2 regions of the Tumebacillus sp. BK434 genome follow, and region 1 is predicted to be linked to the other one. Evidence: riboswitches for the same ligand, from Rfam matches in the RefSeq annotation. Region 1 holds a riboswitch; the other holds the start of a gene.

Region 1 (5,996 bases):
AAAATGGCAATCTGGAGGAAGCGCGCTCCATCCTCCAAGATTGCCTCACACGCGCCGAACAGATGAACAATCCCCTGCAATTGGCGATCACCAAACGACACTTTGGCGATCTTTCCCTCATGCAAAATCAGGAAGAAGAATTTGTCCTCTTTTACAAACAAGCGATCGAAGCTTTTGAAAAATTGGAGTTCTCCACCGAATTGGCCGAAGCTGCGGAGAAACTGGGCGAGTACTATATCGAGAAAGGGAGGGAACGTCTCGCGATCCCCTATGTGCGTTTAGCGAACAAACATTATCGAAAGCTGCTTAAAAAATCGTAGAGGAGCCAAGTAGCATGAAAAAATTCGCTTTGGTATTGTCGATTGCATCCGCGCTTTTTCTCGCTCTGTCCCTGCTGCACACCGCCCCGGCGATGGCCGATGATCCGCCAATTTGGGAGGGCTGCACGAAATCGGGCGTGCTCCCGAGCGCTTGCGTGCAAGCGCCCTAACCGATCCTGGATACAAAAAGGAGACCCCGCTCCGGGAGTCTCCTTTTGTTTGCTGTGCGATTATTTGAGCGGCACCAAGGTGCGCTCCCGGTTCCGGAACGTACAGATCTGCTCATAGCCCGCCGCGCGGATATAGGCGATCGCCGCCTCGTAATCGGCGCCGACGTCTTCCGGGCGATGCGCGTCGGAGGAGAGCGCGATCGGCACGCCTTTTTCGAAGCAGGCCTTCAAAAAGTCGGGCGCCGGATACATCTTCTGCACCGGCTTGCGCAGACCGGCCGTCGAGACTTCGATGCACTGGTCATGCAGCTTGAAATGGTCGGCCAGCCGGTTGTACCAGTCTTGCAGGAATGCTGCATCGTCCGGCTCATGTCCGAACACTTTGATCACGTCCGGATGGCCGATGATTTGGAACAGCTTCGATTCGGCAAGCTGCATCAGGATCGAGAAGTATTCCTCATACACTTCTTTGATGTCCCGCGCGTCCCAGATTGGGCGGTATTCCAGCAGGTCAAAGCCAAAGTCGCCGAGCCAGTGCACCGAGCCGATCACATAATCGAACGGGTAGGAGGCGAGAAATGCCCGCATCTGTTCATTGCGACCCGGAATGTAATCGAGCTCGATGCCGAATTTGACATCATGCCCCGCTTCTCGCGCCCCCATCACCATCTTCATGTATTCATCGAGATCTTCTGTGCGTTTCTTAGCCGTCCATTCGTTGTCGAACAAAGCTTGCGTCTGCAAAAAGCGATAGCCGTGCTCAGAAATGCCGAGCTCGGTGACACCGCGCTCCCGGGCGGTCGCAAGAAACTGCTCCAGCCATTCGACGGTGTAGGGCCCGCGTTCGGTATGGACATGATAATCGGTTCTCATTCTCGTCACCTCATTCTGCCAGATAACTCGATTCTAGCAGAAAATTGCTATTCGATCATCATTTCCATCGGCGAAGAAGCGTTGGCATAGCGCTTCTTCGGGATGCGGCCGGCCATGAAGCCTTTGCGCCCTGCCTGCACGGCCAGCTTCATCGCTTCGGCCATTAGCACCGGGTCGGATGCGCCGGCGACCGCCGTGTTCAAGAGCACCGCATCGGCGCCGAGCTCCATCGATTGCGCCACGTCGGCCGGAGAGCCGATACCCGCGTCGATGATCACCGGCACTTTGCCGGCGCACTCTTCGATGATGAACGACAGGTAGTGCGGGTTGAGCAGGCCGAGGCCGGAGCCGATCGGCGATGCGCCCGGCATGACCGCATGTGCGCCCGCTTCGACGAGGTGGCGTGCGAGGAGGGGATCATCCGAAGTGTAGGTCAGCACGGTGAAGCCTTCCTTGACCAACTGCTCGGTCGCTTTCAGCGTGCCGATCGGATCGGGCAGCAAGGTGCGCATGTCGCCGATCACTTCGACTTTGATCATGTCGCAGAGACCGGACGCTTTGGCGAGGCGGGCGATGCGCACCGCTTCTTCTGCCGTCTGCGCGCCGGCCGTGTTCGGCAGCAAGGTGTATTTTTTCAGGTCGAGCCGCTCCAGGAAGTTCGGATTGTTCGGGTTGTCGATGTTCAGACGGCGGATCGCAAAGGTCAGGATCTCCGTTTCCGAAGCGTCGACCGCCTGTTGCTGAATGTCGAGATCCGGGAATTTGCCTGTGCCGAGCAGCAGGCGGGAGTTGAACTCATACGTGCCGATTTTTAACGTGTTTGCCATGTTCTTGCACCTCTCTTTGTTTAATAGCCGCCGCCGACAAAATGGACGATCTCGATCTTGTCGCCGTCGCGTACCGCTGTCCCCGCGTATTGGTCGCGGGGCACGATGTTCAGGTTGTGCTCGATGACGATGATCCGCTCGTTCAAGCCGAAATGGCTGACCACATCGGCGAGCGTCTGCACGCTGTCCAGCACCCGTTCTTGTCCGTTGATAAGCAGGGTCATACGCGTGCCCCCCTTTCCTGATCCACAATGCTGCGAATCTGTCTGGCAGCCGCTTCCACATCGTCTGCCGCGATCACCGCCGAGACGACGGCGACGCTGTTCGCGCCGTTGCGGATGATCTCCGCCACATCGTCCGCCTTGATCCCGCCGATCGCCACAATCGGCAGGCGAACGTGTTGGCGCACCTCTTTCACCCCGGCGGGACCTACGACCGGCTCGGTGTCGAGCTTGGTCGACGTCGGTTTCATCGGGCCGAGTCCGATGTAATCGGCGCCCATGCGCTCCGCCGCTCTCGCTTCCTGCACGTTGTGCGTAGAGATGCCGACGATCTTGCCGGGTGCGAGCATTTCCCGTGCGGCCTGCAAAGGCAGGTCGCTTTGCCCGAGGTGGACGCCGTCGGCATCGACCGCGCGGGCCACGTCGATGCGGTCGTTGACGATCAGCCGCACGCCCGCTTCCGCCGTGATCCGGCGCAGCAACAGGCCCGCTTCGAGCAGTTGGCGGCCGGTATACTCTTTTTCACGCAGCTGAATGCAATCGGCGCCGCCCTGGATGGCCGCGCGGATCACGCTCTCCAGCGTCCGGCCTTGCAAAAAAGCATGACCGGTGACGACATACAATCTCGAATCCATGACCCACCTCCAAAAGAAAAAAGAAAAGCCGTCTCTGGCAGGCAGAGACGGCTTCATCACACGATCGATATGTGCGTATTCGCCATCCCGCTTCCCTACGCTGGCATTACCCAGTCGAATCAGGTTCCAAGGGTTAAAGGCAGACCCGCCTTCTCTCAGCCTCCTCGACTCAGGAAGCACCCCTAGGGGATTACACGCTTTTCATGATACCATCCGTTCCCTGAACTGACAAGAAGTTTCGCGCTAGTGCAGCTTCGGGATGGAGGTCAGGCTAAAGCCGATCACCTGATCGGCAAACAAGGTCAGTTGCGGGAGCGTCTGCTCCTGCCCGCCGCCTTGCAAGGTCACATCGCGCAGGGATAGAATCGGCGCGGTATCGAGCAGTTGGAGGTCCTGCTCCTCCTGTTCGAGCAGGGTCAGCAAGTCGCTGCGCAGATGCGTCACCATCGAAGCCACGTCCGGGCGCAAGGCGCCGTTCGCTTCCTTCGAGTAGCTCTGTGCATAAGAAGGCTGGATCTCGCTTAGCGTCCCTTCGAGCTTGCCAAATGCGGTGAGCAGCACCACGCGCGGCTTCGCGCCTTGAATCTCGAATCTTTTGATCAGCTTGGACAGCGCCTCCAGCGTCAGCCACTTCATCGAAAGGCGGTGCTGCATCGCTTTAGGAACGGTCGGAAACGCAGCGGCCGCCCCTTTTTTCTGGTCTTGCTCATTTTGTTCGTTCGCCATAACGCGCCTCCATCTTGTCCGCATTTCTACAAGATAGTATGTCCGATTGAATTCCGAACTAGTGCGTAATGGCTGCCACCGTTGAAATATCGATTTTCTCAGGCTTTTGGTAGGCCCCGAGAAACATGATCCCAATCACGCCGATACAACATAAAATAAGTGCTGCACGCTTCACAGGCCACACCTCCACCATTCAATTTTACTGATGGCTTCGGTTTTGTAAAGCTAGATTTTTGCTTGGCCGAGCAGACGGAAGTGCTCCACTTTCAAACATTTGTCCATCACGACGAGCAGCCCTGCTTCCTGCGCTTTTTTCGCCGCCGCTTCGTCGATGATCTCCAGTTGCGTCCAGACCGCTTTCGCCCCGATCTGAATCGCCTGGTCGACGATGCCCGCCACCTCGTGACTTCTGCGGAAGATGTTGACGATGTCGATCGGCCCATCAGCTTCCAGCAGCGACGGGTGCGATTTGCGCCCGAGCACCGAGTCGACCGTCGGGTTGACCGGGACGATCTCATAGCCTTGAGACTGCTCATAGGACGCCACTTGATAGCTTGCTTTCTCCGGATCGCCCGACAGGCCGACGACGGCGATTCTTTTGCTGTTTTTCAACAGGTCGATCAACTGCTCATCAGATGGATTTTGGAACATGGAATTGCCTCCTCGCATCACGTCGATTTTTGTGTTCGATGTTCCGACATGGTTCAACAATATTCTATAATATTTTGAATTGTTCCACGTGAAAACACAATTCACTCGATGTATTTCACACCGTACCGCCCCTTGCTGGTCCTATAAATGCCGACGTGCGAAGGGCTCTTGTAGCCGTTGGACCACCAGTCTTCCCGAAATCTTGCCGCCAGACACCCTGCTTGGAACTTGCTGTCGAATAATTTGCCGTAATACACCCAGCTCATGATCGTTGGCCGCTCTCCTTTGCTCCGGTTTTGCCTTAACAGTATTCCCCACGCGCCCTATAAATTTCAAGGCAAGGGGAGTTTCTTGAACGGGCAGACTATCTCAAAAGGAGGGAGTAGACGATGAACTTCATGAAAACCAGATCTTTGCTGGCCATCCTCACCGCTGTCGCGCTCGTCGGGTGCGGGAACCAGGGAGCCGCTCCCAAGCAGCAGGCGGGCGATCACGTGAACATCAAAACCACACCGGCGGAACAAAACCCCAACCGCCAGCAAGTCTCGGAGATCCACAAGCCGAACTACAAAGTGCGTGCACCGCAAATCGATGTGGCGAACAACGCGCCACCCAAAAGCACCGATCAGCAGGCGGACGATATCGCGAACATGCTGACCCGGCTGCCCGGCGTCGAGCGCGCCGCCGTGGTGATCACCGGCAAGACGGCGCTGGTCGGACTTGACCTGAACGCCAACATCACCGGCTCGCAGATCGACTCGATCAAATTCTCGGCCAAAGAAGCGGTCGAGCGCAGCGGCAAAGGCTACAACGCCCTCGTCTCCGCCGACCTCGACACGGTGACCCGTTCCCGCGCCTTGATCCGCGACATTCGAAATGGCAAGCCGATCGAAGGAATCTCCAACGAAATTGCAGACATCGTCTCCCGTCTGATCCCGGAGATGTAAAAAAAGTGGTGTTCCTGAGGAACACCACTTTTTCTGCGCTAGGCAGGCGCGATCGGCAGCAGCACATCAAACGAAGTGCCCCGGCCTACTTCCGAATCGACGACAATGTCGCCGTGATGGTTTTTAACGATGTTGTAGGTGATGGCCAGCCCCAGACCGGTGCCGCCTTTGCTGCGGGTGCGGGCTTTGTCCACCTTGTAGAAGCGGTCCCAGACATGCGGCAGGTCATCAGGCGGAATCCCTTCCCCGGTGTCTTTGACACAGACGCGCAGCACCATGTCTTCGCGGGCCATCGCCAAGGTGATCCGGCCGCCCTGCGGGGTATGGCGGAACGCGTTGTCGAGCAGGTTGGTAAACACCTGCTCCAAGCGGTCGCTGTCGCCGAGGACGGTCGCCGGGCGCTCGTCCGGTGTGATCTCCACCTGCAAGGCGACGTTGCGCTCATGCGCAACGGTGGTAAACTTGCGCCCGATGCGGCGGATCAAATGCTCCATGTCGATCTGCTCTTCATGCATTTGGAACTGGCCCGCTTCGAGCTGGGCCAGATCGAGCAGGTCATTGACGAGGCGGCGCATGCGGTGCGTTTCATCGAGGATGATGTTGGTCAGCTCTTCGCGCTGTTCCGG
Region 2 (5,996 bases), on a different contig from region 1:
TGACCTTTGTGGTGGCGGTGGTCGGCTTCGCGTCCTCCAGTTCGCAGAGCGCGCTGATCGCGCAGCTGTTTCCGAAGCAAGAGCTGCTCGGGTATAACGCCAAGATTCAGACCTCGATGCAGGTGATGGCGATCGCAGGCCCGATTCTGGCCGGGATGGTGATCGGCTTTTGGTCGTATACGGCCGCATTTGTGGTCGATGCGCTGACGTTTTTGTTTTCGGCGACGACGCTGTCGCTGCTGGCGGTGGCGGCGAAGAGTGCGACTGCGCGGGGGGCGGGCGCCAAGAAGAAGCAATTTTGGGCGGAGTTCTCCGCTGGTGCACACTATATGTGGAAACTCCCGCGCGTGTTGAACGCGACGGCGGTGATGTTTACGGCGATGATCGTCTCCGGAATGTTCAACGTGCTGCTCGTCGTCTTTTCCAAAGACATCATCGGCGTGACCGACACGCAGTTCGGCTGGCTGGAAGCGGGGATCGGACTGGGGCTGGCGCTCGGTGCGGTCACGCTGACACAAGTGAAAAAAGTTGACCTGCTGCTGATCGTGCGCTTCGGGATTCTGGTCGATGCGCTGCTGATCGCCTTGCTCGGGACGACCGAGTCGTTTTATACGGAATGGCTGGTGCTGGTCGGGACAGGGATGTTCTCGGTGATGGCGATGATCGCGTCGGCGACGCTGATCCAGACCGAAGCGGAGCAGCCATACATCGGGCGCGTGCTCGGCTTTTACAACACGGTTTTCATGGCGGGCACAGTCGGCTCGATGGCGCTGGCCGGCGTGGTCGAGGCCTATTTTTCGGTGCGCGAGATCTTCGTGTACGGAGGGCTGCTGACGGCAGGCGCCACACTGCTGTTGTCGCTGAAGCGGCTGCGCAAAACGAACGTGTCGACCGGGCAGTCCAGGCAGTCCGGGCAGGCAGAGGCATAGAAAACGGGCAGTCCCGATCAGCGGGAAGGCCCGTTTTTTCGTGCCCGTGCCGTTGTCAGCAGCAGGCGGTACAAGGCGTAGACGCCAAGGTAGCCGGAGGAAGCGAGGAAGAGCAAGTTGTTGAAGATCTCGTGGATGTGCGTGGTGAACTCTGTGTTCATCCGCTTGATCTCCAGCACCGCGAGCCCCGAGGTGATCAGAAACAGCAGCACGGCCAGCGCACCGAGCAGGTCGAAGAGCCAGGCATAACTGCGCTCGCGCAGGAAAAACAGCAGCAGCGGGATGAGTATGGTCGCGGCGATGAGCAGGATGTTCATGCGTACGTCCTTTCCGAAGCGTTGTCTTGGTAGCGTGTGCTTTTGTGTGGTAAAGTATTCCTGAGATTGTGGGGAGGAGTCTGACTTGCATGAAGCCTTTTCAACTGACGCTGTTCACAAAAGACGGATGTACGCTGTGCGACAAAGTGAAGCCGATCTTGGCGCGGGTAGGGCAGACCTATCCGCTCGAGGTGGCGGAGTTTGATATTACGACCGATGAGGAGATCTATACAAAATACTGGGACAAGATCCCGGTGCTGCACGTGGACGGGGAAGAGGCGTTCGTCTCGAAGATCGCCGAACACTGGCTGCGGCGCTATTTGGAGGAAAAACGGCAAACACGAGCAGACTAAGCCTGTGAGGTGGTCATGATGCAGGTGAGAATCGGCTATGTTTCGATCGCGCTGGCGATCTATCAGAACACGCCGAGCTCGACGTTTACCTACAAACGGTTCCAGCAGCACCCGCGCGAGGAAGCGATCGCCCGCGCCATCGAAGTCGGGCGCAAGAATCTGCAGGCGACGCAGCGCATCTTGTATTTCAACGCCGCGCACGGCATCCGGCTGTACCGGATGAGTTCGTCGCTCGTGCCGCTGGCGACCCATCCCGAGGTCGGGATCGACGTGCGCGAAGTGTACGCTGAGGAGTTGAAACGCCTCGGCGCGTTCGCCCGGCAGGAGGACATCCGCGTCACGATGCACCCCAACCAGTTCACGTTGCTCAACGGCGCTGACAACGTCGTGGCGGCCGCCTTGGTCGACCTCGACTATCACACGGCGCTGCTCGACGGGATGGGCCTGGACGAAACGAACAAAGTGAACATCCACATCGGCGGCGTCTACGGGGACAAGGAGCGCGCCATGCAGCGGCTCTACGACAATTTTGCCAAAGTGCCTGCGCGGGTGCGCAACCGGCTGACGTTTGAAAATGACGACAAGACCTACACGGCGGAAGAGACGCTCACAGCCTGCGAGACGCTCGGGCAGCCGATGATGCTCGACATCCACCACGACTGGTGCAACCCCGGCACACAGCCCCCGCTGGAGCTCTTGCCGCGCATCGCAGCGACGTGGAAAGGGCAGCCGTTCAAGATGCATGTGTCGTCGCCGAAGGATGAGCATGACTTTCGTGCGCACAGCGACTATATCGACCCGGAGCGGCTGCTCGCGTTTTTAAAAGGGTGCAAGGCGCTGGGGCTGGAGCGGGTCGACGTGATGGTGGAGGCGAAGCAGAAGGATCTTGCCTGCTTGAAGCTCGCCGAGGACCTCGGGAACGTGCGGGGGATCAAGCGGGTGGACGGGGCGGTGCTTACGATGTAGCAAGTTGTAGCGGGGCGTGACAGAATGTCCTTTACAAACGGATTGTCCTGAGTCTACAATGGGTGAGGAAAGTCAAAACAGAATAGCGCGCAGTTGCTAGGGGTGCCAACTTTGGCTGAGAAGCATGATCCGTGCTAACCCTTTCACTCGATCCTGGGTAATACCGGCGTGAGGAAGTGACGGCATCAGACATCTTTGTCTTGTGTATACATCTTCTGCCGGATTTCGGGAGAAGATTTTTTTATGCGGCCGGCGGTTATTCGAGGAGGAAAATGGGACATGAAGAATAGTTATGTCGTCAATTTCAGAGAAATCATGATTACTGTCATTCTGGCGGTGCTGTGCGGGTTCATCTACATCGCATGGGCGCCGCTCTACGGCGTGATGGACGGGATCTATCCGGGTCTCGGCGAGATCGTATACGGCACGTGGTTCATCGCCGGTGTGCTCGCTGCGTACATCGTGCAGAAGCCGGGCGTGGCGTTCATCGCCGAAGTGGCGGCGGCGTCTGGCGAGTTTATCATGGGCGGGCCGTACGGGCTGTCCACCCTGCTCTACGGCGTGGCGCAAGGCGCGGCGACCGAGCTGGTCTTTGCCCTGTTCCGCTACCGCAACTTCCATGTCAGCACGCTAATGATTGGTGCAGCAGCAGCGGCGCTGGCGAGCTTGGGCTATGATGCGCTGACCGGCGGTCTGGCCGAGCTGTCGACCGCACCGATGCTGATGAAGATCATCATCCGCACCGTCTCCGGCGCGATCCTGGGCGGTCTGCTGGCGAAGATCATCGTGGATGCACTGGCCAAAACGGGGGCCTTGAACAACTATGCCATCATTCGCAAGAAGATGGAGAAGCCCTTTTAAATGAATGATGTGAAAAAGACACCCTTTCTCGGCTGTGAAAGGGTGTCTGTGCAATTTTTTGACCGTGAGACCCCCGTATTGAAAGAGATGACTGTGAGCATTGCAAAGAAGGAAGCGGTGCTGCTGCTCGGCCCGAGCGGCAGCGGCAAAAGCACGCTGGCGCAGGTGCTGTCGGGCATCATTCCGCGTTCGATCGAAGCGTGGATGAAAGGGGACGTGTACCGCCCGGACCGCGTCGGGGTGATGTTTCAGGACCCGGATGCGCAGTTTTGCATGCTGACGGTGGAAGACGAGATCGCCTTCTCGCTGGAAAACCGCCAAGTTCCACCCGCGCAGATGAGAAGCGAGATCGAGCGGCTGATGCGGGAGGTGCGGCTCGACCTGCCTTTGCAGAAACCGATCTCCGAGCTGTCGGGCGGCTTGAAGCAGCGCTTGGCGCTGGCCTGCCTGCTCGCGCTGGAGCCGGAGGTGCTGTTCTTCGACGAGCCGACCGCGCAGCTCGACCCGGAGAACACCCGGCTCGTGCTGCAGGACATCGCCCGTCTGCGCGGTGAGAAGACACTCGTCGTCATCGAACACAAGCTGGAAAGCGTCATGGAGTGGATCGATCGGGTGCTGCTCTTTGCGCCGGACGGCTCCCTGCAAGGGGAGGGCCGGCCGGAGGACGTGCTGCGCGACCATGCGCAGGCGATCCGCGACTACGGCATCTGGACGCCGCGCATGTGGCCGGTGACGTGGGAAGAGCTGCTGCGCGACCCGGCACATCAGCTGGCACAGCGGCTGCAGGCGTCCCCTCCTGTTCCACAGCAGATGGATAAAACGGAACCGCTCCTCGAAGTCCGCGACCTGCGGATGAGCTACCGGGGCGGAGCGGACGTTTGGTCAGACGTCAATGTCAGCGTGCAGCCCGGCGAGTGGATCGCCGTGATGGGGCCGAACGGGGCCGGGAAGAGCACGTTTTTGAAAGCGGTGGGCGGACTGCTGCCGGTGAGCGGCGGGCAGGTGCTGCTGAAGGGCAAGGAACTCGGGAAGTACAAGCCGGAAGCGCTGTATGACACGGTGGGATTCGTCTTTCAGAATCCGGAGCACCAGTTTATCGCCGACACCGTCTATGAGGAAGTCGCGTTTGGCGGGAAGCTGGCCCGCTGGCCGCAGGAGCAGGTGGAGCGGGAAGCGACGCAGCTGTTGGCCGATTTCCATCTGGAAGCGCTGGCTGCGAAGAACCCGTTTACGCTGTCCCAAGGGCAGAAGCGCCGCTTGAGCGTGGCCGGGATGCTGCTCAAGAATCAGGAGCTGCTGCTGCTCGACGAGCCGACGTTTGGCCAGGACGCCGCCACGACGCGGGAACTGGTCGACCGCATCCGTGAGCGCAACGCAGCGGGCACGACGGTGATGATGGCGACGCACGACGTGGAACTGGTCGCCGAAACGGCCTCGCGCGTGCTGGTGTTCGCCGAGCGCGGTCTGCTGTTTGACGGGACGCCGCAGGAGCTGTTTGCACAGCCCCAACTGCTCGCCCGCGCCGCGCTGATCGAGCCGCTCGCCTACGAGTATCAGCGCCGCAAAGCCGCTTTCGAGGAGGGAAGTGTCTATGCATGAGACGAACAGCTTTGTCGGGCAGGTCAACCCGTCGGTGAAACTGCTGCTGCACCTCGTGTGCATGATCCTGCTCGTCTTCTCGCGCGACCCGCTGACCACCTTGTACCTGCTGGCGATCCCGGTGCTCATCACACTGACGCTGGCCAAGATCTCGCTGAAAACGTTTCTGGTCCGCGTGTCGCCCTTCCTGCTCTTGTTCCTGACCACGACCTGGGTGCTCGCCGCGTACGGCAAAGGCGAGACGGTCTGGTGGGAGTGGGCGTGGATTCGCATCACCGAAGAAGGCTTGTACAACGGCTTGAACATCGGCCTGCGGATGATGGCGTTCGTCTGCTACGGCTTCTTGTTCACGGCGACGACCGACGTGACGAAGCTGATCATGAGCCTGATGCAGCAGTTGAAAGTCTCGCCAAAGTTCGCCTATGCGCTGCTGGCCGGGTTCCGCTTCCTGCCTTTGTTCAAGGAGGAGTACGCGCAGATCAAAGCGGCGCACCGCGTGCGCGGCGTGGCGCGCGTGCCCGGGCTGCGCGGCAAGATTCAAGGCGTGATGCGCTACACGATCCCGCTGCTCGCCCAAGGCATCCGCAAGGCGGAGCGCGTCGCGGTGGCGCTGGAAGCGCGCGGCTTCGACGGCACGCTGAACCGCACGTTTTATCATCAGCTGACGGTCGGACGCCGCGACGGGCTGTATCTGGCGCTGCTGCTGGCGGCCAATCTGGCCGTGCTGTTATTGCTGTAACCTGCAGACATTAAAAACGCTCTTCCCGATTCTCACTCGGGAAGAGCGTTTGTTTCGAGTTGGGGAAAGGTCAGCGTGAACTGCGTGCCTTTGCCCTTTTCGCTTGTCACTTGCACATGTCCGTACATCGAGTGGATGATCTGGTAGGTGACCATCAGGCCCAGTCCCGTGCCATTCTCTTTCGTCGAGTAGTAGGGATTGCCGAGGCGGGCCAGTTCGGCTGCGGTCATGC

What was found. Region 1 has a riboswitch for thiamine pyrophosphate ahead of thiE (thiamine phosphate synthase). Riboswitches for the same ligand answer to the same signal wherever they lie in the genome.
Region 2: linked by a shared signal. The riboswitch ahead of EV586_RS09930 (ECF transporter S component) and the one ahead of thiE (thiamine phosphate synthase) in region 1 are both predicted to bind thiamine pyrophosphate.

What each region holds. Positions count from the first base shown of each region.
Region 1 is NZ_SLXS01000001.1:1,039,132-1,045,127, forward strand. Features, by position in the region: gene EV586_RS03470 (helix-turn-helix domain-containing protein) at 1-320, shown strand, start outside; gene EV586_RS20960 (hypothetical protein) at 335-490, shown strand; gene EV586_RS03475 (histidinol-phosphatase HisJ family protein) at 551-1,363, opposite strand; gene EV586_RS03480 (thiazole synthase) at 1,411-2,190, opposite strand; gene thiS (sulfur carrier protein ThiS) at 2,211-2,414, opposite strand; gene thiE (thiamine phosphate synthase) at 2,411-3,046, opposite strand; TPP riboswitch at 3,122-3,240, opposite strand; gene EV586_RS03495 (hypothetical protein) at 3,290-3,772, opposite strand; gene EV586_RS03500 (CoA-binding protein) at 3,998-4,423, opposite strand; gene EV586_RS20965 (hypothetical protein) at 4,525-4,689, opposite strand; gene EV586_RS03505 (YhcN/YlaJ family sporulation lipoprotein) at 4,813-5,370, shown strand; gene EV586_RS03510 (ATP-binding protein) at 5,409-5,996, opposite strand, start outside.
Region 2 is NZ_SLXS01000003.1:337,033-343,028, reverse strand. Features, by position in the region: gene EV586_RS09950 (MFS transporter) at 1-929, shown strand, start outside; gene EV586_RS09945 (transposase) at 947-1,246, opposite strand; gene EV586_RS09940 (glutaredoxin family protein) at 1,336-1,599, shown strand; gene uvsE (UV DNA damage repair endonuclease UvsE) at 1,618-2,565, shown strand; TPP riboswitch at 2,654-2,757, shown strand; gene EV586_RS09930 (ECF transporter S component) at 2,845-3,426, shown strand; gene EV586_RS09925 (ABC transporter ATP-binding protein) at 3,427-5,025, shown strand; gene EV586_RS09920 (energy-coupling factor transporter transmembrane component T family protein) at 5,018-5,764, shown strand; gene EV586_RS09915 (ATP-binding protein) at 5,797-5,996, opposite strand, start outside.